DNA from 4 places in the Micromonospora marincola genome. Region 1 is predicted to be linked to each of the others. Evidence: riboswitches for the same ligand, from Rfam matches in the RefSeq annotation. Region 1 holds a riboswitch; each other region holds the start of a gene.
What was found. Region 1 has a riboswitch for cyclic di-AMP ahead of SM450_RS07270 (C40 family peptidase). Riboswitches for the same ligand answer to the same signal wherever they lie in the genome.
Positions count from the first base shown of each region.

Region 2: it holds a riboswitch for cyclic di-AMP, as region 1 does, so the genes downstream of both, SM450_RS04970 (coiled-coil domain-containing protein) here and SM450_RS07270 (C40 family peptidase) in region 1, are expected to answer to the same signal.
Region 3: it holds a riboswitch for cyclic di-AMP, as region 1 does, so the genes downstream of both, SM450_RS21380 (coiled-coil domain-containing protein) here and SM450_RS07270 (C40 family peptidase) in region 1, are expected to answer to the same signal.
Region 4: it holds a riboswitch for cyclic di-AMP, as region 1 does, so the genes downstream of both, SM450_RS18155 (C39 family peptidase) here and SM450_RS07270 (C40 family peptidase) in region 1, are expected to answer to the same signal.

Region 1 is NZ_JAXCFT010000002.1:575,135-581,913, forward strand. Features, by position in the region: gene SM450_RS07255 (zinc metalloprotease) at 108-1,088, shown strand; gene SM450_RS07260 (pyridoxamine 5'-phosphate oxidase family protein) at 1,196-1,741, opposite strand; gene dcd (dCTP deaminase) at 1,810-2,388, shown strand; gene SM450_RS07270 (C40 family peptidase) at 2,461-3,495, opposite strand; cyclic di-AMP (ydaO/yuaA leader) riboswitch at 3,509-3,644, opposite strand; gene SM450_RS07275 (N-acetylmuramoyl-L-alanine amidase) at 3,876-5,909, shown strand; gene SM450_RS07280 (C40 family peptidase) at 6,002-6,779, opposite strand, start outside.
Region 2 is NZ_JAXCFT010000002.1:120,888-128,798, forward strand. Features, by position in the region: gene SM450_RS04935 (YbaB/EbfC family nucleoid-associated protein) at 1-207, opposite strand, end outside; gene SM450_RS04940 (CsbD family protein) at 355-528, opposite strand; gene SM450_RS04945 (heavy metal translocating P-type ATPase) at 598-2,847, opposite strand; gene SM450_RS04950 (hypothetical protein) at 2,844-3,740, opposite strand; gene SM450_RS04955 (heavy-metal-associated domain-containing protein) at 3,776-3,982, opposite strand; gene SM450_RS04960 (metal-sensitive transcriptional regulator) at 4,062-4,361, shown strand; gene SM450_RS04965 (YibE/F family protein) at 4,369-5,667, shown strand; cyclic di-AMP (ydaO/yuaA leader) riboswitch at 5,822-5,952, shown strand; gene SM450_RS04970 (coiled-coil domain-containing protein) at 5,957-6,982, shown strand; gene SM450_RS04975 (carbonic anhydrase) at 7,042-7,686, opposite strand; gene SM450_RS04980 (helix-turn-helix transcriptional regulator) at 7,854-7,911, shown strand, end outside.
Region 3 is NZ_JAXCFT010000010.1:162,985-170,895, reverse strand. Features, by position in the region: gene SM450_RS21390 (HelD family protein) at 1-1,877, shown strand, start outside; gene SM450_RS21385 (cation diffusion facilitator family transporter) at 1,952-2,866, shown strand; cyclic di-AMP (ydaO/yuaA leader) riboswitch at 3,011-3,140, shown strand; gene SM450_RS21380 (coiled-coil domain-containing protein) at 3,146-4,231, shown strand; gene SM450_RS21375 (hypothetical protein) at 4,311-4,892, shown strand; gene SM450_RS21370 (SRPBCC family protein) at 4,780-5,292, opposite strand; gene SM450_RS21365 (STAS domain-containing protein) at 5,399-5,758, opposite strand; gene SM450_RS21360 (hypothetical protein) at 6,253-6,657, shown strand; gene SM450_RS21355 (cellulose binding domain-containing protein) at 6,857-7,911, opposite strand, start outside.
Region 4 is NZ_JAXCFT010000007.1:170,222-178,132, forward strand. Features, by position in the region: gene SM450_RS18140 (CDP-glycerol glycerophosphotransferase family protein) at 1-625, shown strand, start outside; gene SM450_RS18145 (alpha/beta fold hydrolase) at 684-1,586, opposite strand; gene SM450_RS18150 (hypothetical protein) at 2,287-2,835, shown strand; gene SM450_RS18155 (C39 family peptidase) at 2,903-3,799, opposite strand; cyclic di-AMP (ydaO/yuaA leader) riboswitch at 3,991-4,134, opposite strand; gene SM450_RS18160 (hypothetical protein) at 4,431-5,195, opposite strand; gene SM450_RS18165 (hypothetical protein) at 5,343-5,717, opposite strand; gene SM450_RS18170 (acyltransferase family protein) at 5,796-6,965, opposite strand; gene SM450_RS18175 (polysaccharide pyruvyl transferase family protein) at 7,112-7,911, shown strand, end outside.

The sequences.
Region 1 (6,779 bases):
GCAACATATGGGCGTTCTCAAATGCGTCGATGGGATGTAACGTCTGCCCCACGTTTCCGACCCGGCGTGACACACCCCCGGTCACGTCGTCAGAAAGAGGTGGGCCCATGGGACTTCGTCCCAACCTGCTGACCCGGCGTACCGCCGGTGTCGCGACGTCGACCCTTGCGCTGCTGCTCAGCACCGCGGCCGTCGGCGTCGTCCCCGCTGCTTCGGCCTTCTCGGCCGCCCCGGCCGGCGTCTGCGCCGAGCCGGCCGACAGCCACGCCAACGCCCGCGTCGCCAAGGGTGGCAACGCCAAGCTCGACCCGAACGAGCTGACCGCCAAGCAGGTACGCGAGCGCGAGGCCGACCTCGCCGCCGCGCAACGCGCACGGGCCAACTTCCGCACCGGCGCCGTCGCCCCACTGGCGACCGTGACCATCCCGGTCGTCGTGCACGTCATCCAGAAGAACAGCACCCGGGCCGGCGGCAACATCACCGACTCGATGATCAACCAGCAGATCAGCGTGCTCAACCAGGCGTACGCGGGCTCGACCGGCGGCGCGGCCACCGCGTTCTCCTTCTCACTCTCGAAGATCAACCGCGTGACCAACACGTCGTGGTACCCGATCGTGCAGGGCTCCTCGGCCGAGCGCTCGATGAAGACCTCACTGCGTCAGGGCGGCAAGAACACGCTCAACATCTACCTCGGTGAGCTGAGCGACAGCCTGCTCGGCTGGGCGACCTTCCCGAAGCAGACGCTCGACAAGATGGACGGCGTGGTCGTGCTCAACGAGTCGCTGCCCGGCGGCACCGCGACCAACTACAACCAGGGCGACACCGGCACCCACGAGATCGGCCACTGGCTGAACCTCTACCACACCTTCCAGGGCGGCTGCTCGGGCTCGGGCGACGGCGTCTCCGACACCCCGGCCGAGGCGTCCCCGGCCTACCAGTGCCCGACCGGCCGGGACACCTGCTCCGCGGCCGGCAAGGACCCGATCACCAACTTCATGGACTACACGTACGACTCCTGCATGTACCAGTTCACCGCGGGCCAGGCGAGCCGCATGCTCACCGCGTGGAACGCGTACCGCGCGGCCTGACCCGACGCACCGCGAAGCGGCGCCGGCTCTGTCTGAGGACAGGGCCGGCGCCTGTCGTTTCCGGCCCGGGCCGGGGCCACCGCGGCGGCCCCGGCCCGAGCGCGAGGTCAGGCGGCCGAGCGGCGGGTGTCGAAGCCGTGCCGGCCCCGCCGGCCCTCCGCGACGAGCGGGTCGCGCCGGGCCGGTGCGGACCCGCGCGGGTCGAGCCAGAGCCGCATCTGCGGTCGGCCGACGCCGGGGCGGGCGACCGGATCGCGCCGGGTCAGCATCGCCACCTCGACGGAGAACTCGAACAGCTTCCAGTCACCGAGCGGCGCCGCCCGGCCGATCCGGGCCAGCCGGGCCACCGTCGCCGGGTCGGTCACCTGATGAGCGCGACCCGCAACGTACGCCTCGTCGTCGCTCTCCTCCGGCGGGAACGAGTGAAGCGCGTAGCGGCCGTCGCGTTCGAGGTCGCGACGCTTGGGCGAGTCGATGACGAAGCACCACAGCCCGTCATCGGTGATCAGCGGGGAGACCGGGTGCACGCGGGGCCCGCCGTCGGCGCGGACCGTGGCGAGGTAGCCGAAGCCCGGCCCGTACTGCTGGATCAGAAGGCGGATCTCGGCGGCGAGTCGGGGCTCGTCGGCGGCGAATTCGGACCAGGAAGCCATGCCGACATTCTATCGAACACGTGTACGAAGAAGTAGTCCGACACGCAGGTGGTCGCTATGGTGTTCCGATGCTGCTCTCCGACCGCGACCTGGTCTCCGAGATAAAGACGGGCACGCTCGCGCTGGAGCCCTTCGAGCCCACACTGGTGCAGCCGTCAAGCATCGACGTACGCCTGGACCGGCTGTTCCGGGTCTTCAACAACCACCTCTACACCCACATCGACCCGTCGATGCAGCAGGACGACCTGACGTCGATGGTGGAGGTGCCGGAGGGGCAGCCGTTCGTGCTGCACCCGGGCGAGTTCGTGCTCGCCTCCACACTGGAGGTGATCTCGCTGGGCGAGGAGCTGGCCGGCCGGCTGGAGGGCAAGTCGTCGCTGGGCCGGCTCGGGCTGCTGACGCACTCCACCGCCGGCTTCATCGACCCGGGCTTCTCCGGTCACGTCACGCTTGAGCTGTCGAACGTGGCGAACCTGCCGATCACGCTCTGGCCGGGCATGAAGATCGGCCAGCTCTGCATCTTCCGGCTCTCCTCGCCGGCCGAGCACCCGTACGGCTCGGCTGTCTACGGGTCGCGCTACCAGGGCCAGCGCGGCCCGACGCCGAGCCGGTCCTGGCAGAGCTGGCGCACCTGGCCGACCCGCTGACGCCCGCCGACCGTTGTTAAGCGGGGCCCCCGCCTATACCGAATGCGTTAAGCGGGGGCCCCTCCTTGCATCTCAGGCGGGGCGGCCGTAGCTGTTGATGTCGCCGTCGTCGTAACGCTTCATGGTGATGGGCTTGCCGGACTGGGAGGCGTGCACCACCCAGCCGTCACCGACGTACATCCCCACGTGGTGCAGGTCGCCGTAGTAGAAGACCAGGTCACCGGCGCGCAGCTCGGCGCGGCTCACACGCTTCGTCACGTTGTGCTGCTGGCGGGCGTTGTGCGGCAGCGAGACACCGGCCTTGGCCCAGGCCGCCATGGTCAGGCCCGAGCAGTCGAAGTGGTCCGGTCCGGCGGCGCCCCAGACGTAGATCTTGCCGATCTGGGCGCAGGCGAACTTGACCGCCACCCCGGCCGCGCCACCCGGGTATCCGGACGGGCAGGGCGCCGGGCGCAGCGGGCCACCGCCGCCGTTGCCGTACACCTTGAGCCGCAGCTTCTGCAGCTTGGCGATCTCGGCGTCGATCTGCTTCTTCTTCGCCGCGAGCTGGGCCTCGGTGCGGCCCAGGTCGGCGACCATCTCGTCAAGCGGCTTCTTCTTCGCCGCCAGCTCGTCGCGCAGCTCGGCGATGGTGCGCACCTGCTCCTGCTGGTGGTGCGCGAAGCGGTCGAGCAGTTCCAGGCCACTCATCAGCTCACCCGGCGAGCGGCTACCAAGCATGGCGTTGACGGTCGAGAGGTTGTCGCCCTTGTAGGCGTCGGCGGCGAGCCCGCCGACCTGGCCGAGCGCGGCGTCCACCCGGGCCTGGAGCGGGGCGATCTGCCGGCCGAGCGCGTCGGCCTGCTTGCGCCGCAGCGCGAGCTGCTCGCGTACGGCGTTCACCTGCTCGATGACGGGTTCGAGCTTGTTCCAGTCGCGGTCGATCCGGGCTTCGATCTCGGCGACCGAGGGTTCGGCGTGTGCCGCCGTCGCGCCTCCGGTCAGGACGACCGCGGCGCCGACCAGGGCGGCGAGTGTGGTGGTGAAGCGGGACCAGCGGGAACGCGGCGCGACGGCGGACCGGTCGACCGACCGGCTCGACGTCGGCCGCGGGGCATGGTGTGCCACCGGGCGTCGGTACTCCTTCTTCCTGACCGCCTACCGGGTTAGCTGACGGGTTCGGGCGGGAAGGGAGACGCCCTACCGCAGTGGCTGCGGATTCACCCCAGGTACCTGGGTCCCCGATTCACCCGAAGGCGACTCGGCGGTGTCGGACCGTCACCGACCGGGTTGGACGGTGAACGTGCGGCCGACAATTGGCCAGAGTAGGGATCCCCGTTATCGATCCGCAACCCGAACGGCCGTGACACTCCGTACGGGATGGGCGACCCCGGACATGAGTGAAGCTTTTTTTCATATCAGATTATCCGTCGGAAAGGTATTGACGTCACGGGTGCGTGGAGTGAGGGTGGGGACGCAGTGACCCCCATCCCTGTCCAGGAGGTTCGATGCACCTCTCGCCCCCGCCGTCGGCCGGACGGATGCTGCTCGCCGCCGCCGTGGCGACAGCCACCGCGCTGGCGGTCACCGGCCCGGTGACCGCCGCGCCACCGAACACCCCATCCGGCGCCGACCGGCAGAAGCAGTACGCCGCCGCGGCGGCCGAGTACGGCGTACCGCAGAACGTGCTGCTCGGCGTCTCCTACCTGGAGTCGCGCTGGGACGCCCACCCGGGCCAGCCCAGCACCAGCGGCGGCTACGGCCCGATGCACCTGACCGACGCCGCGCACGTCCTCGCCTCGCCCCGCAACGGGCACGTCGACGAGGACGAGGACCCGCGCGGCGACGACTCCCGCCCGCGCACCCTCGACCCGGCCACCACCGCCGCACCGGCCCGGGAGAAGCCGCTGCCCACCGCCTCGCTCCAGACGCTCGACGCCGCCGCGACGCTCACCGGACTCGACCCGGGGACGCTGCGCACCGATCCGGCCGCGAACATCCGTGGCGGCGCGGCGCTGCTCGCCTCGTACCAGAAGGCACTGGGCGGGCCGGTCGGGGCCGGCACCGACGCCGCGGCCTGGTACGGCGCGGTGGCCCGCTACTCCGGCGCGGACACCTCGGACGCGGCGGCGGCCTTCGCCGACGAGGTCTACGACCAGCTCGGCCAGGGCGCGACCCGGACCACCGACGACGGGCAGCGGGTCACCATGGCCGCCACCGCCGCCCGGCCGGACCGCGGGGTGCTGGCCCGGCTCGGGCTGCGCCACGCGCAACGGCCGGACGGGCTGGAGTGCCCGGTGCGGCTTGCCTGCGAGTGGATCCCCGCCCCGTACGAGCAGCTCAGCGCGGACCCGGGCGACTACGGCAACCACGACCTGGGCAACCGGCCCAAGCAGCAGAAGATCGAGTACATCGTCATCCACGACACCGAGGGTTACTTCGACCCCAGCGTCGACCTGGTGAAGCGCGCCGACTACCTCGGCTGGCACTACACGCTGCGCTCGGCGGACGGCTACGTCGCCCAGCACATCAAGGCCAAGGACGTCGGCTGGCACGCCGGCAACTGGTACGTCAACGCCAAGTCCATCGGCCTGGAACACGAGGGCTTCGCCGGGCACGGCGCCTGGTACACCGAGGCGATGTACCGGAGCTCCGCCAAGCTGGTCCGCTACCTGGCGCAGAAGTTCGGCATCCCGCTCGACCGGCAGCACATCATCGGTCACGACAACGTGCCAGGCATCACCGCCGCGGCGGTCGGAGGCATGCACTGGGACCCGGGCCCCTACTGGGACTGGTCGCACTACTTCGACCTGATGAAGGCGCCGTTCCGGACCCTCGGCACCGCGCGTACCGGCCTGGTCACCATCGACCCGGACTTCACCACCAACCGGCCGGCGTTCGTCGGCTGCAACCAGCAACCGCCTGGTGTCCCGACGCCCACCCCGCCGGCCGAGCCCTGCCCGTCGCGCGGCTCCTCGGCGGTGATCCTGCGAACCGCGCCGAGCGCGGACGCCCCGCTCGTCAACGACCTCGGGCTGCGCCCGGACGGCACGCCGGACACGATGTACATCTCCGACCACGGCGCCCGCGCCTCCGCCGGACAGACGTACGCGGTGGCCGGCCGGCAGGGTGACTGGACGGCGATCTGGTATCTCGGCCGGAAGGCGTGGTTCCACAACCCGGCCAAGGCGCCCACGGCCAAGTGGGCCACCGGCTTCGTGGTGACGCCACGGCCCGGCCGGGCCACCGTCCCGGTGTACGGCCGCGCCTACCCGGAGCAGGCCGCCTACCCGGACACCATTCCGTACCAGGCCATCTCCCCGCTCCAGTACACGTTCGCGGCGGGCCAGCGGTACGCCGTCGGTGGCGTGCTGCCGGGCGAGTACTACCGGGCGGTCTCGTTCGACGGCTCGGCTCCCGGCGACCGCACCGTGGTCCGTGGCAAGAACCGGTACGTGCAGGTCCAGTTCGGTCACCGGATCATGTTCGTGAACCTCGACGACGTGCTGATCCTGCCGTCGCCGGTCGGCGCGCCCCGGTAGCGGAACCCGCGGCGCGCCCCGGTGGCGGCCCCGACGCGAGGAAGGCCCCCGGTCCAGTGGACCGGGGGCCTTCTCGATGCCTCGGGTGCGCCTCAGCCGACCCGGACGAAACCGGCGAGCGGTTGGGTGCTGATGCTCGACACCTGCACCGGTTTGCCGGTCCGGGGCGCGTGCACCATCACCCCGTTGCCGAGATAGAGCCCGACGTGGTGCAGGTCGCTACCGAAGAAGACCAGGTCACCAGGTCTCGCCTCGGAGCGGGAAACCTTACGGCCCTCGTTCCACTGGGCGCCGGTGAAGTGGGTGAGCGAGATGCCCGCCGCCTTGTAGGCGTACTGCGTCAGGCCGGAGCAGTCGAACGAGTTCGGGCCGGTGGCGCCCCACACGTACGGGTCGCCGACCTGGGCGCACGCCGTCTTGATGGCGGTACGCGCGGCGCTGCTCACCACCCCGTCGATCTTCGGGCAGCCGGCCGGGCGGATCGAGGTCACCGGCAGCATCCCGGTGAGCCGCCTGATCTCGGCGTCGATCTGCTTCTTCTGCGAGGCCAGCTTGGCCTCCTGCTGCTGCTCGGTCGCGATCAGCCGGTCGAGCTTCTGCTTCTGCGCGTTGTACTTGTCGCGGGCCGCGAGCACGCTGGCGATCTGCTTCCGCTGGTCGTCGGCGACCCGGTCGAGCATGACGAGCTGCTCGGCCAGGGTGCCCGGCTTGGTGCTCACCAGCAGCGCGCCCATCTCCTGCGAGGGGCCGCGCATGTAGTAGCGGGCGGCGATGTCGCCGACCTTGTTCATCGCCAGCGTGGAGGCCAGCTCCAGCGGCACCATCTTGTTCTGCAGGTCAGCGGACTTCTTCTTGTTGACCTTGAGCTGG
Region 2 (7,911 bases), 450 kb from region 1:
CATGCGCATGACTCGTGGATCGAGGGTCACGGCGGTGAGCCGGCCGGGCAGGCCGGCGGTGACCCGGATCAGACCGTCGGCGGCCTCTCCGACGCCTTCCGGCGGCGCGGGTGGCTCACCGGCGTCTGCGGCGTTGTGCCGCTGCAACGCGGCCATGGTCTCGGACAGCACCCGGCCGAGGCCGGACGGGTCGGCGGGTTGGGCCATCGCACAGCTCCTGGCGGAATCGAGGTCGCTTCGCATCCTATGCAGCGAACGCGAGCCGCGGTGGCCCCGGGTGAGCGACTGTGGACAGTCCCGGACAGCACGCCGGGCCGGCCCGAAGGCCGGCCCGGTGGTGGTGTGAGGCGTACGTCAGCTCTTGAAGGCGTCCTTGATCTTCTCGCCGGCCTGCTTGAGCTTGGCGCCGGCCTGGTCGCTGCGGCCCTCGGCCTCGAGGCGCTCGTTGTCGGTCGCCCGGCCGACGCCCTCCTTGACCTTGCCCGCGGTGTCCTGGGAAGCGTTGTCGATCTTGTCGTCGAGACCCATGGGAACCTCCAACTCAGCAGTTGCGTGACGACAACTGATTACCCCGACGGCCGCCGGCCCAATCCAACGTCACCCGATCGGGCGGAACCGCCGCAGCCGCAGGCTGTTCGCCACCACGAAGACCGACGAGAAGGCCATCGCCGCACCCGCCAGCATCGGGTTGAGCAGCCCGGCGGCGGCCAGCGGCAGCGCCGCCACGTTGTAGGCGAACGCCCAGAACAGGTTGCCCTTGATGATCGCCAGCGTGCGGCGGGAGAGCCGGATGGCGTCCGCCGCGGCCCGCAGGTCACCCCGAACCAGGGTGAGGTCGGCGGCCTCGATCGCCACGTCGGTGCCGGTGCCCATGGCCAGCCCGAGGTCGGCCCGGGCCAGCGCGGCGGCGTCGTTGACCCCGTCGCCGACCATGGCCACCACCCGGCCCTCGCCCTGGAGCCGCTCGACCACCGCCACCTTGTCGGCGGGCAGCACCTCCGCGATCACCTCGTCGATGCCCAACTCGGCGGCCACGGTGGCGGCCACGGTGGCGTTGTCGCCGGTGAGCAGCACCGGGGTGAGCCCCAGGCCGCGCAGCCGGTCAACCGCCGCCCGGCTGGTCGGCTTCACCGCGTCGGCCACCGCGAGCACCCCGCGGGCCCGCCCGTCCCAGCCGGCCAGGACCGCCGTGCGGCCGGCGGCCTCCGCGCCGGTCGCGGCCCGCGACACCTCCTCGGGTACGTCGAGACCGCGCTCCCGCAGCAGCCGGGGCCGCCCGACCACCACGCTCCGCCCGTCGACCGTGCCGGTCACCCCGAGCCCTTCGACGGTGGCGAAGTCGACCGCCACCGGCGCCCCGGCCCGCGCCGCCGCCTCGGCTACCGCCCGGGCGATCGGGTGCTCAGAGGCCGCCTCCAGCGCGCCGGCCAGCCGGAGCAGCTCGTCGGCGTCCTCGCCGGTCGCGGGCAGCACCTCGGCCAGCGCCATCCGGCCGGTGGTGACCGTGCCGGTCTTGTCCAGCACCACGGTGTCGACCCGTCGGGTGGACTCCAGCACCTCCGGTCCCTTGATCAGCACGCCGAGCTGCGCGCCGCGCCCGGTGCCGACAAGCAGCGCGGTCGGGGTGGCCAGGCCGAGCGCGCACGGGCAGGCGATGATGAGGACGGCCACGGCGGCGGTGAACGCGGCGGTCGGCCCGGCACCGGTGCCGAGCCACCAGCCGAGCGTGCCGGCGGCCAGGGCGATCACGATCGGCACGAAGACGCCGGAGATCCGGTCGGCGAGCCGCTGCACCGCGGCCTTGCCGGTCTGGGCCTGTTCCACCAGCCGCGCCATCTGGGCGAGCTGGGTGTCCCCGCCGATCCGGATGGCCCGGACGACAAGCCGGCCGCCCGCGTTGATCGTGGCGCCGACCACCGTGTCGCCGGGACCCACCTCGACCGGCACCGACTCGCCGGTGAGCATGCTGGCGTCGACCGCCGAGGTGCCCTCCTCGACCACGCCGTCGGTGGCGATCTTCTCTCCGGGGCGCACCACGAACCGGTCGCCGACCACGAGCTGGTCGACCGGGAGCCGGACCTCCTGCCCGCCGCGCCGCACCGCCACGTCCTTGGCGCCCAGTTCGAGCAGGGCCCGCAGGGCGGAGCCGGCGGTGCGCTTGGCGCGGGCCTCGAAGTATCGGCCGGCCAGGATGAAGACGGTCACCCCGGCGGCGGCCTCCAGATAGATGTTGCCGGCGCCGTCGCCCCGGGTGATGTCGAACCGGAACGGGTGGGTCATCCCGGGCATGCCGGCGTCGCCGAGGAAGAGCGCCCACAGCGACCAGCCGAACGCGGCGAGCGTGCCGAGCGAGACCAGGGTGTCCATGGTCGCCGCGCCGTGTCGCAGGTTGACGAGCGCGGCCCGGTGGAACGGCAGCCCACCCCAGACCACCACCGGCGCGGCGAGCGTGAGCGAGGCCCACTGCCAGTAGTCGAACTGCCAGGCCGGGACCATGGCCAGCACGATCACCGGCAGGGTCAGCGCCGCGGAGACCCACAACCGGGTACGCGGGCCGCGCAGCTCGTCCGCCGGCTCACCGGTCACGGTCTCCCGGGCCTGCGCGGGCGGCGGCACCACTGCCGTGTAGCCGGTCTTCTCCACGGTGGCGATCAGGTCGGCCGGGGCGACCTCGTCGGCGTACCTGACGGTGGCCTTCTCGGTGGCGTAGTTCACCGTCGCCTCGACGCCGTCCATCCGGTTGAGCTTCTTCTCGATCCGGGCGGCGCAGGACGCGCAGGTCATGCCGCCGATCGCGAGTTCGATCAGGTGCGGCGCGGTGGGTAGCGCCTTTCCCGTGGTGGTCATCGCGGCACCTCCCCGGTGGGGTCGCCGGCCACGACTGTGAATTCGGCGGTGTGCACCGCGTCGCCGTGCCGGAAGTCCAGATAGAGACGGTACGCCCCGGTCGAGGGCACCTCGGCCGCGAACGTGACCGCCGGCCCGGCCGGCGTCCGCCCGTCGCCTGGCGCGCCCTCCGGATGCACGTGCAGGTAGGCCAGGTCGCCCTGGCGCAGCGCCACCAGGTGCCCGTACGCCCCGAGGTAGGGCTGGAGGTCGGTGACCGGCCGGCCGTCGTGGCTGACCGAGAGCGTGAGCCGGCTGGTGTGGCCCGGCTCGGGCGTGCCGGTGAGCGTCACCGTGTAGCCGTCGACAGTGGTGCTTGTGGCCGGCGGCGGCAGCGGCCGGGCGGCCAGCGGGCCGGGGACGGTGACGTCGACGCCGAGGGTCAGCGGCTCCCCGCCGGCGGGGGTGAAGTCGGCGTACGCCCGCCACACGCCGGGACCGGCGAGCGGCGAGGCGACCCGCCAGGTGCCGTCGTCGGTCAGCTCCGGGTGCACGTGCCGGAAGCCGGACAGGTCGCGGCGGGCGACGATCAGGTGCATGCGCTTGTCGTGGGCCACCTCGTAGCGGGTGACCGGCTTCCCGTCCGGACCGGTGATCCGGAACGCGAACTGGCCGGTGGGGCCGGTGGTCGGCTGGAGCGTGTAGCCGCGTTCGGAGACGAGCAGCCCGCCGGGCAGGTGCGCGGCGTCGCCGCCCCCGTGGGTGTCCCCGCCGTGTCCGTCGGTGTCGGTGGGGTCGTGCCTGGTCTCGGCGGCCGGGGTGACGGGACCGGTCAGGTGACCGATGCCGTACGCCCCGCCGAACACCGCCGCCAGGCCGAGCGCGAAGCCGCTCAGCTTCGTCGCCGTGTTCATCGGTGCCTCCTCGGTTGCGCGGGTCCGTGGACCCGTCACGCCCCGGCGAGGTCGTAGCCGGCCTCGTCCACGGCGGCGCGTACGGCGTCCGCGTCAAGCGGGCTCCGACTGGTGACGGTGACCCGGCCGGTGGCCAGGTCGACCTGGACGTCGGTGACGCCCGGCAGCGCGGTCAGCTCGGTGCTCACCGCGTTGACGCAGTGGCCGCAGGTCATGCCGTTCACCTGGTAGGTGGTCTCCATCTCGCCCTCCGATCCGATACCCCCCAGGGGTACAAGTCGAACGTTAGCATACCCCCGAGGGGTACGCTATCCTCGGCGCATGACCACGCCGCCCACCCCGACCCGGGGCTACACCGCCAGCAAGGACCAGCTCCTCGCCCGGCTCCGTCGCGTCGAGGGCCAGGTCCGGGGCGTCGAGAAGATGGTCGAGGACGACCGTTACTGCATCGACGTGCTGACCCAGATCTCGGCCGTCCAGGCCGCGCTGGACAAGGTCGCCCTGGGCCTGCTCGACGGCCACGCCCGGCACTGCATGCACGAGGGCGCCGCCGAGGGCCGGGCCGACGAGATGGCGACCGAGATGATGGCCGCCGTGGGCCGCCTCATGAAGCGCGGCTGACCAGCCCGTGGGTGCCGGCCACAGCCGTACCGCCCCGGCGCCGCCGCGCGTACGCCGCCTTCTCGTCGCGACCGTGGCGCCGCTGTTCGTGCTCACCGTGATCGCGGCGCTGGCGCTGTGGCCCCGGCACGGGCCGGAACCGACGGCGGGCGCGAACCTGCCGCGCCACCATGGCACGGTGACCCGGGTGGTGACCGAGCCCTGCCCACCGACCCCGGAGGAGCCGGCGGGCGCCGCCGGGCGGTGTGGCACCGTGACCGTCGCCGCGGAGCAGGGCCCGGACGCCGGCCGGCAGGTCGAGACGCCGGTCCCCGACGGGCCGGGCGCGCCCCGGGTCGAGGTCGGCGACGAGGTGATCCTGGTCGAACTGACCGACCCGGCCGATCCGGCGGCGAAGAGCTACCACATCGCCGAGCACCAGCGCGGCACGCCGCTGATCTGGCTGGTGGCGCTCTTCGCCGCCGCGATCGTGGCGTTCGGCAGGTGGCGCGGGCTGGCCGCGCTGGGCGGCCTGGTGGCCAGCTTCGCCATCCTGCTCGGCTTCGTGCTGCCCGGGATCGGCGCCGGCCGGTCCCCGCTGCCGGTGGCGATCGTCGGCGCCGCCCTGATCATGTTCGTGGTGCTCTACCTGACCCACGGGTTCAGCGCGCAGACGTCGGTGGCCGTGCTCGGCACGCTCGGCAGCCTGGTGGTCACCGGAGTGCTCGGCACGCTCGCCACGGCCGCCACCCACCTGACCGGCTTCGGCAGCGAGGACGCCACCACGCTGTCGATGTTCCAGGGCGACGTCGACCTGCACGGACTGCTGCTGGCCGGCATCATCATCGGCTCACTCGGCGTGCTCGACGACGTCACGGTCACCCAGGCGGCCACCGTCACCGAGTTGGCCCACGCCAACCCGGGGCTGTCCCGGCGGGCGCTCTACCGGGCGGCCACCCGGGTCGGCCGGGCGCACATCGCGTCCACGGTCAACACCATCGTGCTGGCGTACGCGGGCGCCTCACTGCCGCTGCTGCTCCTGCTGGTCGCCGACTCCCGCCCGGTGAGCGAAATCCTCACAAGCGAGTTCCTGGCCCAGGAGATCGTCCGCAGCGCGGTGGCCACCATCGGCCTGATCGCCGCCGTACCACTGACCACCGCGCTCGCCGCGGTCGTCACCACCGCCGGGCGGCGCGGGCCGGACGACGGCCCGGCGCCGCCCGCCTCGCGGTCGCCGCGGGAGCGGGACGAGACGCTTGAGGCGCTCGGCGGGGCGCCCGCCGACAGGTGGCCCGGCGACCCGAGGAGTACGCAGGCCGCATGGTGAAACTCCGCAGCGTGACGGCCGGAATCAAACGCGATGCTGGTCACGCTGGGCAATGTCGAATTCTCGCTATTGGTCGGCTTCCGGACGTAGATCCCCGGTCGGGATGTCGGGTAACCTCGCTGCCGGTCACCGCCGAAGGCACTCACCGGTGCCTGCGGTGCCGCCGCCCAATCGCCTCCGGGCGAGCCGGGGAACCAGGTACATGGGGTGAATCCGCGCGAGCGGTAGGGGCCACTTCCGTCCCGAACCCGTCAGCTAACCCGGTCGGCGGCCGACGGAAGGGAACACTGTGACGGCACCCCTGCGCCGCTGGCTCACACCCGTGGTGGCCGTGCTCGCCTCATTCGCCGTGCTGGCCGGGCCGACCCCGGCGACAGCCGCCCCGCACGCCGCCGCCCCCAACCCCTCGGGGCACGCGGAGGACGACGACCCGCCGCTCATCACCGAGGCGATCGACTCCGCCAACCGGGCCTACCTCCAGGCCAAGACGAAGCTGGCGACCTCGCAGAACCGCCAGAAGCGGCTGGCCGCCGAGGTGAGCGCGGCGGAGGCCGAGCTGGAGGCGCTCAGCCCGCAGGTCAACCAGATCGCGGCGCAGTCCTATCGGACCGGTCGGATGGGCGCGATGGCGATGCTGCTGGAGAGCGACTCGCCCGACTCGTTCGTCAGGCGGGCCAGCGCCCTGGACGAACTCAACCTCTTCAACGCGCAGCGGCTCACCGCCATCAACTCCGCCAAGAACCGCGCCGAGCAGGCCAAGCTGGCCATCGACGCCGAGGTGCGCGAGCAGGAGAAGCAGACGAACGCGATGGCCCGGGAGCGGACCGAGGCGCAGAAGGCGCTGAAGCTCGTCGGCGGGCTGGGCTTCACCGGTGGCCTGGTCTCGGCCACCTCGCCGGTCGCCAAGGTCGGCCCCGGCCGCACCGCCGACGGCGGGTGGAAGTCGGAGTCGTGCAGCCAGAACGACCCGACCACCTCCGGCTGCGTCACGCCGCGCACGCTGCACGCCTACAAGGAGGTCAAGCGGGCCGGCTTCAACCGTTTCGTGGGCTGCTACCGCCCCGGCGGGCCGTGGGAGCACCCCAAGGGCAAGGCCTGCGACTGGTCGCTGCAGAAGAGCGGCTTCGCGCCCTGGCACAACAACGACACCCGCAGGTACGGCAACGAGGTGGCCGCGTTCCTCATCCGCAACGCGGACCGGCTGGGCATCTACTACGTGATCTGGAACCGGCAGATCTGGTTCCCGGCGACCGGCTGGAGCTCCTACAGCGGGCCGTCCAACCACACCGACCACGTGCACATGTCGATGCTCTGACGCCGCGCGCGCGAGAAGGGGCCGCCCGCGGGCGGCCCCTTCGTCACGTCCGGGTCCGATCAGCCGGTGAGCGCCCGGTCCGGCTGCGCGGGCAGCGGGGCCGGGGACTGTGCCACCGTCCGCACCTCGCCGCCGCTGAGCCGGTAGGACATGCCGACCACCGCGCACGCCCCGCCGGCCACCCGCCCGGCGAGGACCGTCGATCGGGCCAGCAGGGTCTCCACGGTCTGCGCGATGTGGACGTCGATGATGCCGTCGAGGTCCTCGACCTCCTGCCGGGCGGCCCGGAGCAGGCTGGGTGAGACGGCGTCCACCACCGCGCCCAGGTGCCCGGCCGGGGCGGAGCCGGTGCGGACCGCCTCCCGGGCCGCCTGGACCGCGCCGCACGAGTCGTGACCGAGCACCACCACGAGCGGGGTGCCGAGCACGGTGACCGCGTACTCCACGCTGCCGAGCACCTCGGGGCCGGCGGTGTGCCCGGCGGTGCGCACCACGAAGAGGTCGCCGAGACCGCGGTCGAAGATGATCTCGGCGGCGAGCCGGGAGTCGGAGCAGCCGACGATCACCGCGAACGGATGCTGGCCGTCGGCGACCGCGGCCCGGCGACCGGCGTCCTGGTTCGGGTGCTGCGGCACGCCTGTGACGAACCGGTGGTTACCGGCCCGCAGCTCGGCGATCGCCTCGTCAGGAGTGGTCAGGCTCATGCTGCTCACCTCGTGCTCGCGCGGAACGACCAGGCCGGCCGCGGTGTCGGCCCCGCGACCCACAGTCACACGCGGCCCGAAGGCACGTCAAGATTTCGTGATACGCGTTTCATACGTCTCCGTTCCGGCACGCACCACGGTCGGAGCGCCGGCCGGGAAGCCATACGATGACCACCATGGCGACCACACCAGGCGAGGACGGGAGCCGCCGGAACTGGACCTTCC
Region 3 (7,911 bases), on a different contig from region 1:
ACCTGCGCACCGGGCAGGTGCTGCACGTGGGCCGGCTCGGCGTACGCGCCGACGACGCCGAGACGCTCGTGGTGGACTGGCGGGCCCCCGCCGCCGCCGCGTTCTACCAGGCCACCCCCGCCGAGCCGCGCGGCGTGGTGCGCCGGCGCACGATCCAGTCGGCCGCCGAGAAGGTGACCCGGATCGAGGACGACCTGCTTGATCCGGAGGCCGCCCCGGCGGACATGGCGGTGGTCGGCGACGGCGCGCTGCTGGCCACGCTGTCCCGGGCCACCGGCCGGGGCATGCGGGACATCGTCGCCACCATCCAGCGGGAGCAGGACGAGGCGATCCGTTCCCCCGGCAACGGTGTCACGATCGTCTCCGGCGGTCCGGGGACCGGCAAGACGGCGGTGGCGCTGCACCGGGCCGCCTACCTGCTCTATTCCGACCGGTCCCGCTATGCCGGCGGCGGCATCCTGGTGGTCGGCCCGTCGGGCGTGTTCGTCGAGTACATCGCCTCGGTGCTGCCCTCGCTCGGCGAGGAGACCGCCACGCTGCGCTCGCTCGGTTCGCTGTTCCCGGGCCTGTCGGCGACGCGGACCGACCCGCCGGAGGTGGCGTCGGTGAAGGGGTCGCTGCGGATGCGCCGGGTGCTGGAGCGGGCGGCGCGGGACGCGGTGCCGGACTCCCCGGCCGAGCTGCGCCTGCTCTACCGCGGCGAGCTACTGCGGTTGGAGCGGCAGGCGCTCGACGCGGTGCGGGACCGGACGCTGTCCCGGGGCGCGCGCCGCAACGAGGTGCGCCGGGCGGCGTTCGACGCGGTCCTCGCGGCGCTCTACGCGCAGGCCCGCACGCTGCGGGTGGGCCGGCTGCCGGAGCAGCCCGCGTTCGAGGACGAGATCATCGAGCGGCCGGAGTTCCGCGACTTCCTGCGGGCCTGGTGGCCCCGGCTGCACCCGCGCCACGTGCTGGGCTGGCTGGCCCGGCCCGAGCGGCTGCGCCGGTACGCCGGCGGGATCCTCTCCTCGGCCGAGATCCGGCTGCTCACCGACGCCTACCTGACGCTCGCCGACGAGGGGCCGACGGTCGCCGACATCGCCCTGCTCGACGAGCTGGACGCGCTGCTGGGCAAGCCGGTGCAGCGGGCCCGGCCGAAGCGGGACCCGTATCAGCTCGCCGGCGGCGTGCGCGAGCTGAGCACGTACGCCGATCGGCAGCGTGCCGCCCGCGCGGCGGCGCGGGAGCGCCCGACGGACTACCGCGACTACGCCCACGTGGTGGTGGACGAGTCGCAGGACGTCTCGCCGATGCAGTGGCGGATGGTCGGGCGGCGCGGCCGGTTGGCGTCCTGGACCGTGGTCGGCGACCCGGCGCAGACCGCCTGGACCGGTGACCCGCAGGAACTGGACCGGGCCCGGGACCAGGCGTTGGGGCGGCGCCGTCGGCACCGCTACGAGCTGACCACGAACTACCGCAACTCGGCGGAGATCTTCGCGGTGGCGGCGGCGGAGATCCGCCGGCTGTACCCGGACCTGACGCTTCCCGACGCGGTGCGCTCGACAGGCGTGCCGCCGGTGCAGCGCCGGGTGGCCGCCGCCGAGCTGCCCGCGGCCACGGTCGAGGCGGCCGGGGCGCTGCTGGCCGAGGTCGAGGGCACGGTCGGCGTGATCACGCCGGTGCCGCGCCGGGACGAGGTGGCCGGCTGGCTGGGCCAGCTCGGCGCCGGCCGGCTCCAGGTGGTGACAAGCCTCCAGGCCAAGGGCATGGAGTACGACGGGGTGGTGCTCGTCGCGCCGGGCGAGATCCGGGCCGATCCCGGCTCGGGGGTACGCACGCTCTACGTCGCCCTCTCCCGGGCCACCCAGCGCCTGACCACGCTCGACCCGGTGGGGTGAGCCACCCTCACTTGCACACATAGCGATGTGAGCATAGATTGGTTCCGGCCGAGGCACGGGGCGGAGGTGTGCGCGTGGGCGCAGGTCATGACCACAGCGGCGCGGTGACAAACGCGGCGCACCGCCACCGGGGCCGCCTCTGGGCGGCGTTCGCGCTGCTCACCGTGCTGATGCTCGTCGAGGCGGTGGCCGCCTTCGCGACCGGCTCGCTCGCGCTGCTCTCCGACGCCGGGCACATGTTCACCGACGTGCTCGGCATCGGCATGGCGCTCGCCGCGATCACCGCCACCCGGCGCGCCCGGACCGACCCGCAGCGCACGTTCGGGCTCTACCGGCTCGAGGTGCTCGCCGCGCTCGCGAACGCGGTGCTGCTCGGCGCCGTCGCGGTCTACGTCCTGGTCGAGGCGGTACGCCGGTTCGGCGAGCCGCCCGAGGTGCTCGCCGGGCCGATGCTCGTGGTCGCCGTGCTCGGGCTGCTCGCGAACATCGCCGCCTTCGCGCTCCTGCGACCCGGCGCGCAGGAGAGCATCAACCTGCGCGGGGCGTACCTGGAGGTGCTCGGCGACCTGCTCGGCTCGCTCGGCGTGATCGGCGCCGCGCTCGTCATCGCGCTCACCGACTGGTGGTGGGCCGACCCGGTGGTCGCCGTGGCGATCGGCCTGGTCATCCTGCCGCGCACCTGGCGGCTCGGCCGGGCCGCGGTGCGCATCCTGGTGCAGGCCGCCCCGGAGCACCTCCAGGTGACCGCGGTGCATGACCGGCTGGCCGCCGTGCCCGGCGTGGCGGAGGTGCACGACCTGCACGTGTGGACGCTCACCTCGGGGATGGACGTCGCCTCGGCGCACCTGACCACCGACCCGCGCGCCGAGGTCGCCGCCGTGCTCGCCGCCGCCCGCGCCGCCCTGCACGAGGACTTCTCGATCGATCACGCCACGTTGCAGATCGAACCCGGAGCGTCCGCCGGCGGCTGCGGCCCGACCGAGTGGTAATTAGGACAGACTTAAATCTGAGTGGCTATTGTTGGCAATTGCCGGTTTTGCCCGGTATTCGGCTTCGACTGGTGGAGCCGGCACCGGGCAGCGCCGGTAGGCTCGATCGCGGTCACCCCGCAGGCGTCACTCCGACGCCCGGCGGAGCGGCCATCGCCTAATCGCCCGTAGGGCGAGCCGGGGAACCACGTACGTGGGGTGCATCCGCGTCAGCGGTAGGGATCTTCCGTCCCGAACCCGTCAGCTAACCCGGTCGGCGGTTGACGGAAGGACACGTGAATGCCCACAGTGGCACCTGTACGACGGACGGCCGCCCGATTGGCGGCCCTGCTCGTCGCGACGCTGGCCCTCGGCGTCGTGACCGTGCCGGTCTCCCCCGCCTCGGCGGCGGCACCGACCGGCCGGCTCGCCGCCGCACCCGGCGACGACGACGAGGGCGGCACACCGACACTGCGCGCCCAACTCGACGCCGCGAGCAAGGGCTGGCTGGACGCGAAAGCCGCGTTGAACCGCTCGGTGACCCGCCAGAAGCAGCTCAACGACCGGCTCACCACGATCGGCGCGGAACTGACCGAGCGCGACGCCAAGGTCGGCGAGATCGCCGGGGTGGCGTACCGCACCGGCCGGATGGGCACCGCCGCGGCGCTGCTCGCCAGCAACAGCCCGGAAGGTTTCATGGACCGGGCCGCCGCCCTGGAGACGGTCGCGGCGCACGAGGACCGGACGCTACGCGAGCTGATCGCCACCCGGGACGAGGCGATCCGCACCCGCACCGCGCTCACCGTCGAGATCGGCGAGCAACGCAAGCAGGTCGCCGTGATGGCCAAGCGCAAGGAGCAGGCCGAGCGGGCGATCGAGGTGGCCAACCGCCGGCCGTCGACAAGCGCCGGCAGCAGCAGCGGCGGCGGCAGCGCCCGGGGCTCGTCCACGGCGAACGCGACGCCGGCCAAGCGCAACTCCGACGGCTCGTGGCCGGCGGAGTCGTGCAGCGTCAACGACCCGACGCCGGCCAGCGGCTGCATCACCCCACGCACGCTGCACGCGCTGCAACAGGCCAAGGCGGCCGGCTTCACCAGGTACGTCTCCTGCCACCGGCCAAGCGGCTCCGGTGAGCACCCGAAGGGACGGGCCTGCGACTTCGCGGCCCAGAAGAACGGCTTCGGCGGCGTGGCCAGCGGCGGCGACAAGACGTACGGCAACAACCTGTCCGCGTACTTCATCCGCAACGCCGACCGGCTCGCCGTGCTCTACGTGATCTGGTTCCGGGAGATCTGGCTGCCCAGCAGCGGCTGGAAGTCCTACAGCGGGGGCAACGGCGACCCGTCCAGCGACCACACCAACCACGTGCACCTGTCGGTCTACTGAGCACTACGCTCCCCGACGTACACCGGGTGTCGCCGCGTGGCCCACGACGTGGGCCACGCGGCGGTCGACGATCGGTGGCATGGGACGACGACTCTCCCCCGCCGGCCGCAAGGCGCTGCTCACCGCGCACCTGGTCACCTCGCTGGGCTGGCTCGGCACCGACCTGGGGCTGCTCGCGCTCGGCGTGGCCGGGCTGCGCGGCGCCGACCCGGAGGTCGTCTACCCGGCGGCGGCGCTGCTCGCCACCTGGCTGTTCGCGCCGCTGAGCGTGGCGGTCTGGTTGGTCGGGACCGCAAGTGCGCTGCTCACCCCGTGGGGCCTGCTGCGCTGGCGCTGGGTGCTCGTGAAGTTCGCGCTCACCACCGTGATGCTCGGCCTGGTGCTGCTCCTGCTCACTCCCCGGCTCCGGCACCTCGGCGCGCTCGCCGGTGCCGCCGACACCCACCTGCGGGTGGACCTGGTGGTGCCGCCGGCCGTCTCCACCACGCTGCTCCTGGTCGCCACCGTGCTGTCCACGTACAAGCCGTGGGGGCGGCTGAGTCGCCGCGTCAGGCCGGCCGGCCCTCCAGGGTCGCGCCGAGACGGGCGGCGAGACCCAGGTGGGCGGCCCGGGCCTGCCGGAACGCGTAGCCGAACAGCGGCGCCGGAGCGGTCAGGGTGATCTCCACGTCGATCCGCACCACGCCGTCGGGCTCGTCGCGCAGCCGGGTGTGGTTGCGCACCGTCGTCGCCGGCTGCTGCCGGGCCACGGTGACCACCTCGTCCTCGTTGGCGATCAGCACGTCCGCCTGGTAGGTCACCGGGAAGTGCAGCGGACCGAGTTCCAGCCGGTCGGTGATCGCGTAGCTGGCAAGCGCGCCCGGCCGGGGCGGCAACTGCCGGACCCGCACGATCAAGGGATGCAGCTCACCCTGCCGGTTCAGGTCGCCGAGCAGGGCCACCGCGTCCGCCCGGCCGCACCGGGCCTGCACGGTGTAGCTGAAGGTGTCGCTGCTCTGCAACCCGTCCCCCTCGCCGTCATGGGTCCGGACGATCGTCCCGTACCGGGGCCGGGCTGGCAACGGGTCGAAAGTCCCCGACCGGCGAGGGCCGAGGTCGAGTCGGCGCGGCGCGGGCGGCTGGGCCGGGGTCGAGCGGCACGCCGACGGCGGGTGGGCCGGGTGGCGCTCAGGCGCCGGGGAGCACCTCGGGCGCCTGGTCGGCGAACCACGGCTCGGGCGCGCCGAAGAGGCCGAGCAGGCCGGTCACCCAGAGCTGCCGGTGCACGAACCGGCTCGGCTCGGTGACCACGAGCTTGACGCCGCTGACCTCGCACGTCTGGAAGCCGGAGACCATGGCGCTGATGCCGACGGAGTCGATGAACGTGACGAGCCGCATGTTGAGCTCGATCCGTGCGGGGCGCCCCTTGGCGAGCACCTCCGCGATCGCCTCCCGCACCTCGTACGCGGTGTCGACGTCGATCTCCCCACGGGGCGCGATCTGGACAACACCACCCGGACGCATCGACTTCACGATCGACAGGCTCACGCGAGCACCTCCACTCGCCCCTTCGGGCGCCTCATCAGTACGCGGGCCGCGACCGAGAGTATTCCTCCAACGGCCCCGGTCGCCACCCCCGGGGATGAGCAATTTGCGGACTGGGCACACCTGGGCGAACCCAATCCGGACTTCCGGGTTCCAATTTCCCCTTCGACGCGGACCGCGATCGGCCGAACGACAGGTCCGAGTCGGCCGATCCGCTGACCCAGGGTAGCGGGCGCACGCACGTCGCGGCGAACACGCGCCCCCTCGGCGCGTTCACCCGCTTCGTCCCGTTCCGCCCCCCGGAGCCCGGAGCCCGGAGCCCGGAGAATCTTGGTACGGAATCACCCCTCCAGGGGCGATTCCGTACCAAGATCCAGCACCGTGGGGTTTGGCGGGAGGCTCCCCGGGGCACTGCGCGGGGGAGTGAACCGTGACGCGCCGGATGAACCCGGAGTCCGAAGTGGCCGTCGGGCTTCGGCACCCGAGGAGGTAGAACGATGTTCGGATCCAGCCTGATGGACCGCCGCAGCAAGCCCGAGCGGGTCGCGGACCAGGCGTGGCAGCACCTGCTCACCGCCGTCGGCTCCGCCGGTGACAGCGTGCGGGACGCCGCCCACGCCGCCCGCCGCAACTCCTCCGGCCTGGCCGACGACGCCACCGACCTGGTCGGCTCCGCCGCCGACGAGGCGCGCCGCCGGGCCGGCCTCGCGTTCGAGGCGCTCGCCGGACGCCGGCCCGCGCTGCCGTGGACGCTGCTGATCGCGGCGGCCCTGACCGGCGCCGCCATCGGCTGGGCCGCCGGCACCGCCGCCCGCGCCGCCAGCAGCCGGGAGCGCAGCGCCGACGAGATCGAGTTCGTGGACGTCGACCGGCCGAACTCCCCGGCCGGCCTGGACGGCTGACCCCACTTCGTACCCGCACGCGGCCGGCCGCCCTCGGTCACGGCCCGGGTCACGAACGCGGCGGCCGTCCTCGGCACGGCCCGGGTCACGGACGCGATGGCCGCCCCCGACGCTCGGGGGCGGCCATCCCTGTTCACGAAAGGCGATGGCCGCCCCCGGAGTGCCGGGGGCGGCCACCTGGTGGGATCGGTGGGATCGGTCAGCGGGCCGCGCAGGAGACGGTGGGCACCCGGTTGCCGCCGGTGACGGTGCCGGTGAAGCCGACAGTGGTCGACCCGCCGACGGCGAGGTTGCCGTTCCAGCCGGCGTCGGTCACCGTCACCGCCGCGCCGGTCTGGGTGTACGACCCGCTCCAGAGCTGGCTGATCCGCTGCCCGTCCGGGAACGTCCAGGTAAGCGTCCACCCGGCGATCGGTGTGGTGCCGAAGTTGCGCACCGCCACCTCACCCTGGAAACCGCCCGGCCAGGTGTTCGTCACCGTGTAGGTGGCCGCGCAGCCGCGCCCGGTCGACGTGGGGGTCGGCGTCGGCGTGGGACTCGGCGAGGTGGGAGTCGGGGTCGGGCTCGGGCTCGGGGACGGGCTCGGCGACGTCGGGGTCGGCGTCGGGCTGGCCGAGGTCGGCGTCGGCGTGGGCGTGCCGCCGAGCCGGTCCGCCACCAGGACGCCCCGGCCGTTGGTGCCCAGGTAGACCCGCCCGTAGACGCGCGGGTCGCCGGTCAGCGCCTCGCCCGCGTTGCCGTACTGGTGCTGGTCGTCGTTGATCCGCACCCAGGTCGCGCCCGCGTCGTCGGAGCGGTACACCCCGTGCGTGCCGTCGACCGTGCCGACGGTGAACAACGCCTGGTACGTCTTCCCGGGCGCCGCCTTCCCGAAGCCGACGTTAACCGCCGTGGACACGCCTGCCATCTTCGTGAAGCTCGCGCCGGAGTTGGTGGAGTGCCAGAGACCGCCCTCGCCGGCCAGCCAGATGTCGCCCTCGACCCCGGGCAGCGCCTTGAACTTGACCCCGGTGGTGGGCAGGCCGGTCGCCGCGGTGGCGGTGAAGGCCGCCCCGCCGTTGGTGCTGACGTAGAACTTCCCGCCGCTGAACCCGTAGAACTTGTTCGGGTTGACCCGGTCGGACTCGACGGTGGCGTTGGCCGGGATGCCGGTGGCGGCGGTCCACGAGTTGCCGAAGCCGACCGAGCGGACGACCTGTTGGCCGGCGTCACCCGGCGACCAGACGAACTGACCGCCGTCGGCGGACGCGGCCA
Region 4 (7,911 bases), on a different contig from region 1:
CGCGTCGGCACACCCGACCGTCCTCTACACCCCGACCTGGACCGGCCACCACGCCGACGCCAACTACTGCTCGCTTCCGGTCGCCGAAACGCTTATCCGCCGGCTGCTGGACCGCGGGGCGGCGGTGATCCTGCGCGCCCACCCGTACACCGACCGGAACCCGGCCTCGGCCCGGCAGCTCGCCCGACTCACCGAACTGCTCGCCGCCGACCGGGCGAAGACCGGCCGGCCACACCTGTGGGGTGCCGCAGCGGCCCGGGAGCTGACGCTCACCGAGTGCGTCAACCGCGCCGACGCGCTTGTCTCCGACGTCTCCGGGGTCATCTCCGACTGGCTCTACTCCGGCAAGCCGTACGCGGTCACCGACACCGGCGCGGACGGCGCACACTTCGTCGAGCGGTTTCCCCTGGCCGGCACCGGCTACGTGCTGCGCCGCGACATGTCCAACGTCGACGACGTACTCACCGCGCTGCTTGACACCGACCCGAAGGCGGCCGACCGATGGGCCGCCCGGACCCGCTACCTGGGCGACTTCCCCACCGACGGCTACGCCGAGGCGTTCCTCGGCGCCGCCCGCCGCGAGTTGGAGCCGGACTTCGCCGTTCCGGCGCCGCGCACGCCGTAGGGCCGGTTCCCCAAGGGCGGTCGAGCCGAGGCGGCCGGCCAGCCCTGCGAAACCGGCCCTAGAGGTACGGGTCGAGCAGCGCGAGCACCGCCGCGGGATCCTCGACGTGCGCGTTGTGGCCCAGCCCCGGCAGCGTGGCCACCGGAACACCCAGTTCCTTGAGCTGCGCGTCGGTCACCATCGGGTCCAACTCGCCACAGGCCAGCAGCACCGGCACGTCGACGGCGGCGAGCAGGGCCGGCAGCCGGGGCGCCCCCACCGCGAACGCGGCCGGATCCATGGCCAACCGCCAGCGGCCGTCGCCCCGGCGTAGTCCCGCGTCGACCACCGGATGGTCCGGCGCGAACAGCCCGGCGAGTCCGGACACCCGCAGGTAACGACGGGCCGCCTCGTCACGGGTGGCGAACCAGGTCACCGGCCGGGCGGCCAACTCCTCCGCCTTCGCCAGCTCGGCCGGCGACCAGGCCACCTTGATGCCGAGCCCGACCACCGCGTCCACCGGCAGGCCCCACTGCCGCGCGGCAAGCGCCAGCGCCACCACGCCACCGAGCGAGTGCCCGAGCAGCACCAGCCGGTCGTCCGGGCCGAGCCGGACCGCGCCGAGCCCGTCCACGACGCGCTGAGCCAGGGCCGCGAAGGAGTACCCGGTCGCGGTAGCACCCTCGCCGGCGTCTCCCGGCACGGCGTCGGCCTCTGACGCAATGGCAGCCTCTGACGCGGTGGCAGCCTCTGGCGCGGCGTCGGCACCAGGCGCAGTGACAGCCCCTGGCGCGGCGGCGGCTCCGTCTGCGGCGGCCCTCGGGGGCAGTGGCGGCGACCAGCCGTGGCCAGCCAGGTCGGGGGCGAGCCAGCGTCCTGGCCAGCGGCGTTCCAGCAGCGGCGCCCACGGCAACCACACCTCGCCGGTGGCCCCCATGCCGTGTAGGAGCACCAGGTGACGGGTCCCCCTCGCATCGCCCATACGGCGCAGTCTGCCACCGGACGGACACGCTGCGCGAGAGCGGACACCTCTCCGACGCCCCTGACACACCCATACCGTTCCAGTCGTCGCCCGTGCCTAGCACGAGTGGAACGTCATGGGTGTCTTCGGCGCGTTGATGCACCCATACCGTTCCAGTCACGGCCCGGGCGGAGCACGAGTGGAACGCCACGGGTGTCTCCGACGACCTGACACACCCATACCGTTCCAGCCATGGCCGGCCGAAGCACGAGTGGAACGTCATGGGTGTCTGGGGCGCGTTGATGCACCCATGGTGTTCCAGTCGTGAGCTTCAGGGGAGCGCGGGTGGAATGTGAGGGGTGTCTGACCGGCGTGCGGAATCCCGGTCGCCGTGTGCCGCCGTGTGTTCCGGGTGGGTGGGGTGTCCGGTTCGATGGTGGTGGGCGGCACTCTGACGGTGGAATCGGCCCGGGGGTGGGGGCGTTGTAACCGGGTGAACGACCGAGGAAGGCCAGCGCCGTTCACTGCGCGGCCGAGCACGTGCCCCCGGGAATGGCGGTGGGCAGCCGGTCGTTACACAGTCTCCCGGCCCCGTGGTGTGGCCCTGCCCCGCGGAGCAGCCGGCATCCCCCGCAAATCCTGAGTGCCTGACGGTGCTTGCGCGCGTGCCGAACATCCCCCGTGCGGTGCGCGTCGTCGACCCCCGAATGGAGCCCCCACCATGAACACGATCCTGCGTAAGAGCGTTCTGGGTGTTGCTGGTCTCGCGTTTACCGGTGGTGTGTTCGCCGGTCCGATCGCCGCCCACGCCGACACCCCCACCCACACCACCAAGCCGGTCGCGGCCGTGCAGGCCGAGGGCAAGCAGTCCACCATCACCCTCAACGACGAGCAGACCGCCAACGCCAAGGCGATCATCGCGGCGACGAAGAAGGCCGGCCTGCCCGAACGGGCCGCGGTCATCTCCATCGCCACCAGCCTCCAGGAGTCGAAACTGGAGAACCTGGGCCACCTCGGCGACACCAACGACCACGACTCGCTGGGCCTGTTCCAGCAGCGCCCCTCCTCCGGCTGGGGCAGCCCGGAACAGATCACCGACCCCGAGTACTCGACCCTGGCGTTCCTGAAGGGTTTGAAGCAGGTCGACGGCTGGCAGGACATGCCGCTGACCAAGGCCGCCCAGACCGTCCAGGTGTCGGCCTACCCGGACGCCTACGCCCAGTGGGAGAACCAGGCCACCGACCTCGTCACCACGCACTGGACCAAGTAACAGACACGCAGAAGGCCGGCACCCCGCAACAACGGGATGCCGGCCTTCACGCGTGTACCCGCAATGGTCAGGCGGAGTAACCGCGCGTGGCCATCCAGTTCGCCAGGTCTACCGTGGCGACCCAGTACGACGGCAGCGACGGGTCGGCCGAGTCGGCGATCCGTACCGTCCGGCCGTCGTTTTTGTAGCCGATCACGGCGACGTAGTGGCCGCCCGGGAACGAGTGCCAGCCGCCGTTGGTGTCGGTGGCGTCGCCGACGATGTTCGAGACTACGGCCCGGCCGTTGCTGACCGCGTTGACGACGTCGGCCTGGAGCCGGTCGACCTGACCCGGGGTGGCCGCGCCGGGGATCATGCGGGTCCGGTACGGGGTGCCCTTGACCTGCTGGTTGAGCACCCGGGTGGTGTCCTCGGCCGAGTTGGTGCCCATCTCGGTGGTGCCGAGGGCGGCGGCCAGCGTGTCCTGGCTGCGCTCGATGCCGGTGGCGCTGAGCGCGTTCCGCACGGCGGCCGGACCGCAGTAGTAGTAGGTGGTCTGCGCCTGGTAGTCGTAGTCGAGCACCTTGCTCGACGGTGGCTTCGGCTTGGCCTTCGGCGTGGTGTCCGGGTCGGCGGCCTTGGCCGCGACCTTCGCCGCGACCTTCGCCGCGACCTTCGCCGCGGGCGAGGCCGTGGGAGAGGCACTGGGCGACGCGCTCGGCGAGGCGCTGGGTGAGGCGCTCGGCGACGGGACGGCGCCCCGCGCCTCGCTCCGGCTGGCGGTGTCGCCGAGGCGGGAGCCGAGTTCCGCCACGGCGGTGGTGTTGTTCCGCTGAGCCGGGGCCTCGGCGGTGGTGGTCAGGGCGGCGCCGGCACCGCCGGCCAGCACGAGGGCCGCCGCCGAACCGGCGATGATCTGGTACGGGCGCTCGGTCGCGAGCCGCCGCAGCTGACGCTTCAGGTGGTGCTTCACGGATTCCTCCACGGGGGTGGGCGGCACACGCCGGCCCGGCACGCGGAGGTGGTCAAGCGCGCTGGCGGGCTGGGCGTCCGCGGGTGGTGGCCCGATATGACGGGCGGATCGGGGGGTCGGCTACGCGTCGCCTCAGGCGCGCGCCGGCCCCCGTAGGCCGTGGAGGCGGGGGGACGATCGGGGGGTGGTTGGCACGAGGAGGTAACTCCTTCCGTGGCCGCCGACCGGGTTAGCTGACGGATTCGGGCGGGAAGTACGCCCTACCGCGGGCCGTGGGCTCCGCGGATTCACCCCGGTGTTGCTGTGGGTCCCCGGTTCGTGTGTGCACGATTAGGCGGGTCGGCGCGGCGACGCCATCGGCGATCGACAACCGCACCGGACGCGCCGACACTACCGATGGGTACGGCGCATGCCAAGCGCTCCTACCTGCGGAAACGTGCCCGGCGACTACGGATTCGGCACAGTCGGTCACCGACGTGACTCAATGGGACACGGGTCCTCGACGGCGCCGGCTGGCGGAAACAGGACGTCCGGCGGGTGGAGAACCGGACGCCCGGAGCGGCAGGGGACACCGGCCTCGACGGCGAACCGGGCCGGTGACCCGGCTCACCGCGTTCGGTAACGATTCGGCCGAGGCCGCCGCTCAGCCGACGCGGGCCGGCCGCCAGAGGGCGTTGCGCACAGGAGCCGGCACCGGTACGCGAGTCGCGGCCGGGGCCCGGAACGCCGGCGCGGGCCACAGCGCCGTCGCGGCGGCGTACGCCTCGGCGGCGAGCGTCCGGGCGGACTCGGCGGCCAGTTCGGCGTCCCGCCACGCCAGCCGCTCCCGCTCGTCGACCGCCTCCCAGACGGCTCGGCGTCCGTCCCGAACCGTCCGGGCCAGCACGATCTCCTGCGCCGCCGGGTGACGGCAGGGGTCCCACCCGTTCCGGCCGGCCAGCACGTCGGCGAGCTGGCGGGCGGTCAGGTCGCCCCGCCAGTGCGCCGTCATCGCGGCGTGACGCAGCCAGCGCTCGCGCGCCGCGTACTCGGCCGGGGTGCGGGGTGTGTGCGGTTCGGGCAGTGCGGCGGCGCCGGTCAGGCGGCGGGCGGCCGAGTCCGCCTCGTCGTACGCCGCCCAGGCGCGCTCCGCCTCGCCCTGGGCGGCCAGCCACCGCTCGCGGCGACGCCGGGCGGTCTGGGCGGCTCCGGCGGCGGCCACCGCCACCTCGTCGGCGTACCGGGTCAGGTCGGCCCGGTGCAGCGCCTCGACGTCGGCCGGGTCGGGTTCGGCCTCGGTCACGCCGTCGCGTTCGGGGCGGGCGACAAGCACGGTGAGCAGGACGAGGGCGAGCACGGTGAGGGCCGACCAGATGGCGGCGGCCTCGGGGACCGCGGTGAGGAAGTTGAGGAGAACGGTCTGCGACATGGGCGGGCACCTCACGGGAGACGGTGACGGGTAGTTCCGCACGGCCGGTCGGGGGCGGGGCGCTACCGGGATCCGGGCGCCGCCGGGCCGCCGAGGGGGCGGGTGCGGGTGAGGTTCGGATGGGCGACGGGACGGACCCGTGGCGGGTCAGCGGCCGGGCGGGGCCCGCGGGCCGGCCGGCGCCGTCGGTTGACCGGCCGGGACCGGGTGCCGGCCGGTTGGGCGTACGACGGCGCCCTCCGGCTCGGGCTCCGGGACGCCGGTGGAGGCGGTCCGCCGCTCGGTGGCGGCGTCGTGCTCCGCCCGCGAGCCGGCATCGGCGCGGAACGTCGATCCGGCATCGGCGCGGAACGTCGACCCGGCGACCGGGCCGACCAAGCCGACCGGCGCCGGCGACGAGGCGGCAGCCGGCAACGAGGCGGCGCCGAACGAGAAGGCGACGACCACGGCCAGGCTGGCGAGCATGCGTGCGGCCCAGCGCGCCACCCACCACACGGGACAGGTGAGCGCGATCGGAAGCACGGGTACAAACTACCCGCGATCCCACCGCGACGCACCGTCACCCGGCGTGTCGCAACGCCACCGACCAGGGTGGACGGGTCAGTCCGGCCGGCGCGACTCGGCGTACTCGATCGGGCGGTCGGCGTCGTCGGCGGCCGGCCGGGGTGCGGGCACGGCCGGCGCGGTGGCGGCGCGGGCCCGGCGCGGCGGGCCGAGGAGGCGCATCATCGGCACCTCCACCCAGCGGTGCAGGGCGGCGGCGAGCGCCAGGGTGAGCAGCAGGAAGCCGAGCACCGCGAGCGGGCCCCGCCAGCCGGGCAGCCCGGTGCCCCAGTCGCCGGTGAGCCGCAGGACGGTCACCATGACCAGCACGTGGACGAGGTAGAACGCGAACGAGACCTCGCCGAGCCAGATCATCGGGCGGGACCGCCACGGGGTCCGCCGGCCCCGCACGTCGGCGTCCGCCGCGGCGGTGATGACAAGCAGGTACGCCACGGCGAGCAGCGCCGCCCAGAACTCGGCCCGGATCCACAGCGCGGCGACCACCCAGGTGGCCACGAAGAGCGCGCTCGCCACGGTCAGATTGGGGCCGCGCCAGCGGTGGCGGCGCATCAGCTCGGCGGCGGCGGCTCCCATCCAGAACTCGAAGGAGCGGGTGACCGGGAAGATCTGGGTGAACCACCACCGCTGCTCCTCGGGCACCAGGTGCTGGCCCGGCCAGAGCGCCAGGATGAGCAGCGGCGCGGCGACGAGCACGGCCGCCAGCACACCGGTACGCGCCCGGCGCAGCCACGGCACCACAAGCGGCAGGCACAGGTAGAAGGCCAGTTCGCAGGAGAGCGACCAGCTCACGTTGTTGACGCTGTAGAAGTAGCCGTTGAGCGGGATCCACGCCTGGACCAGGAAGAGGTTGCCGATCGCGGCCCACGGCAGGACCGGGTCGGCGAACCAGGCCGCCACGGCCAGCGCCGCCACGAACGTCACCACGTGGTTCGGATAGATCTTGGCGAACCGGCGCCGCAGGAACGTCCGGCCGCGCTCGCCGTCGCGATACGACCAGACAAGCACGAATCCACTGAGGATGAAGAAGAACTCGACGCCGGAGAGTCCGAGGCTGAAGGCGCGGTCCACCACCGCCTTCAGGTCCGGCTCGGCGATGATCCGCATGGTGCCGGCGTGGAAGCCGAACACCAGCAGGGCGGCGATCCACCGGAGCCCGGTCAGCGACGGCAGCCGCGGAGCGCGGGTGGTGGTCGGCGCACTTGTCATCCCGGGCACCCTACCCGGGGCGGCCGGCCGGCCTCGCGCGGCGGCGTCCCGGCCGGAACCCGGCGAACGCCGGATAGGCTTTCCGTTCCCGCACGTGCGGGGCCGGTCCTGGCCTCGCCGGGCCCGTACGGAAGGTGAGCGACCGGATGCACCAGCGGATCCTGCTCCGCGCCCGCAAGGGCCCGTTCGACGTCCTGACACCGGAGGAGACCTTCGCCGGCAACTGGATCGGCGACAACAGCGGCAACCTGGTGTTCAGCCACGCCGCGCACAAGCTGCTTGCCACCTCCACGGCGCAGATCACCCCGAACCGGGCACCGGCCGACCCGCGCGACGCCGACGAGATCAACGAGCGGTACGACGTCTTCGTGGTCCCGCTCGCCAACGCCTTCCGCCGCAGCTTCGTGCACCGCCTCAACCCGCTCACCCGGCTGATCGAGCGCCTGAAGATCCCGGTGGTGGTCCTCGGCGTCGGCGTGCAGACGGACGTCGACGGGGACCGGGAATACCTGCGCCAGATCGACGAACCGGTAAGCGCGTTCTGCCGGGCCGTGCTCGACCGCTCGCACCGTATCGGGGTGCGCGGCGAGATCACCGAGAGCTACCTGCGTACCCTCGGTTTCTCCGCGGTGGAGCAGATCGGCTGTCCGTCGATGTTCCTGCACGGCGACGAGTTCCCGCTGGAGAAGAAGCGCCCGGAGCTGACCACCGACGACCGGATCGCGTTGACCATCTCCCCGTACGTCGCCTCCATGGCCAAGGTCGTCCGCCACCACCGGGAGCGCTACCCGAACCTGTGCTACGTCCCGCAGGATCTGCGGACCCTCGGCACCCTGCTCTACGGCGACGCGCCCGAGCACCGGGGCAAACGCAGCGAGATGCCGCTGCACACCTCGCATCCGCTCTTCGTCGAGGACAAGGTGCGGATGTTCGTCGACCCGTGGAC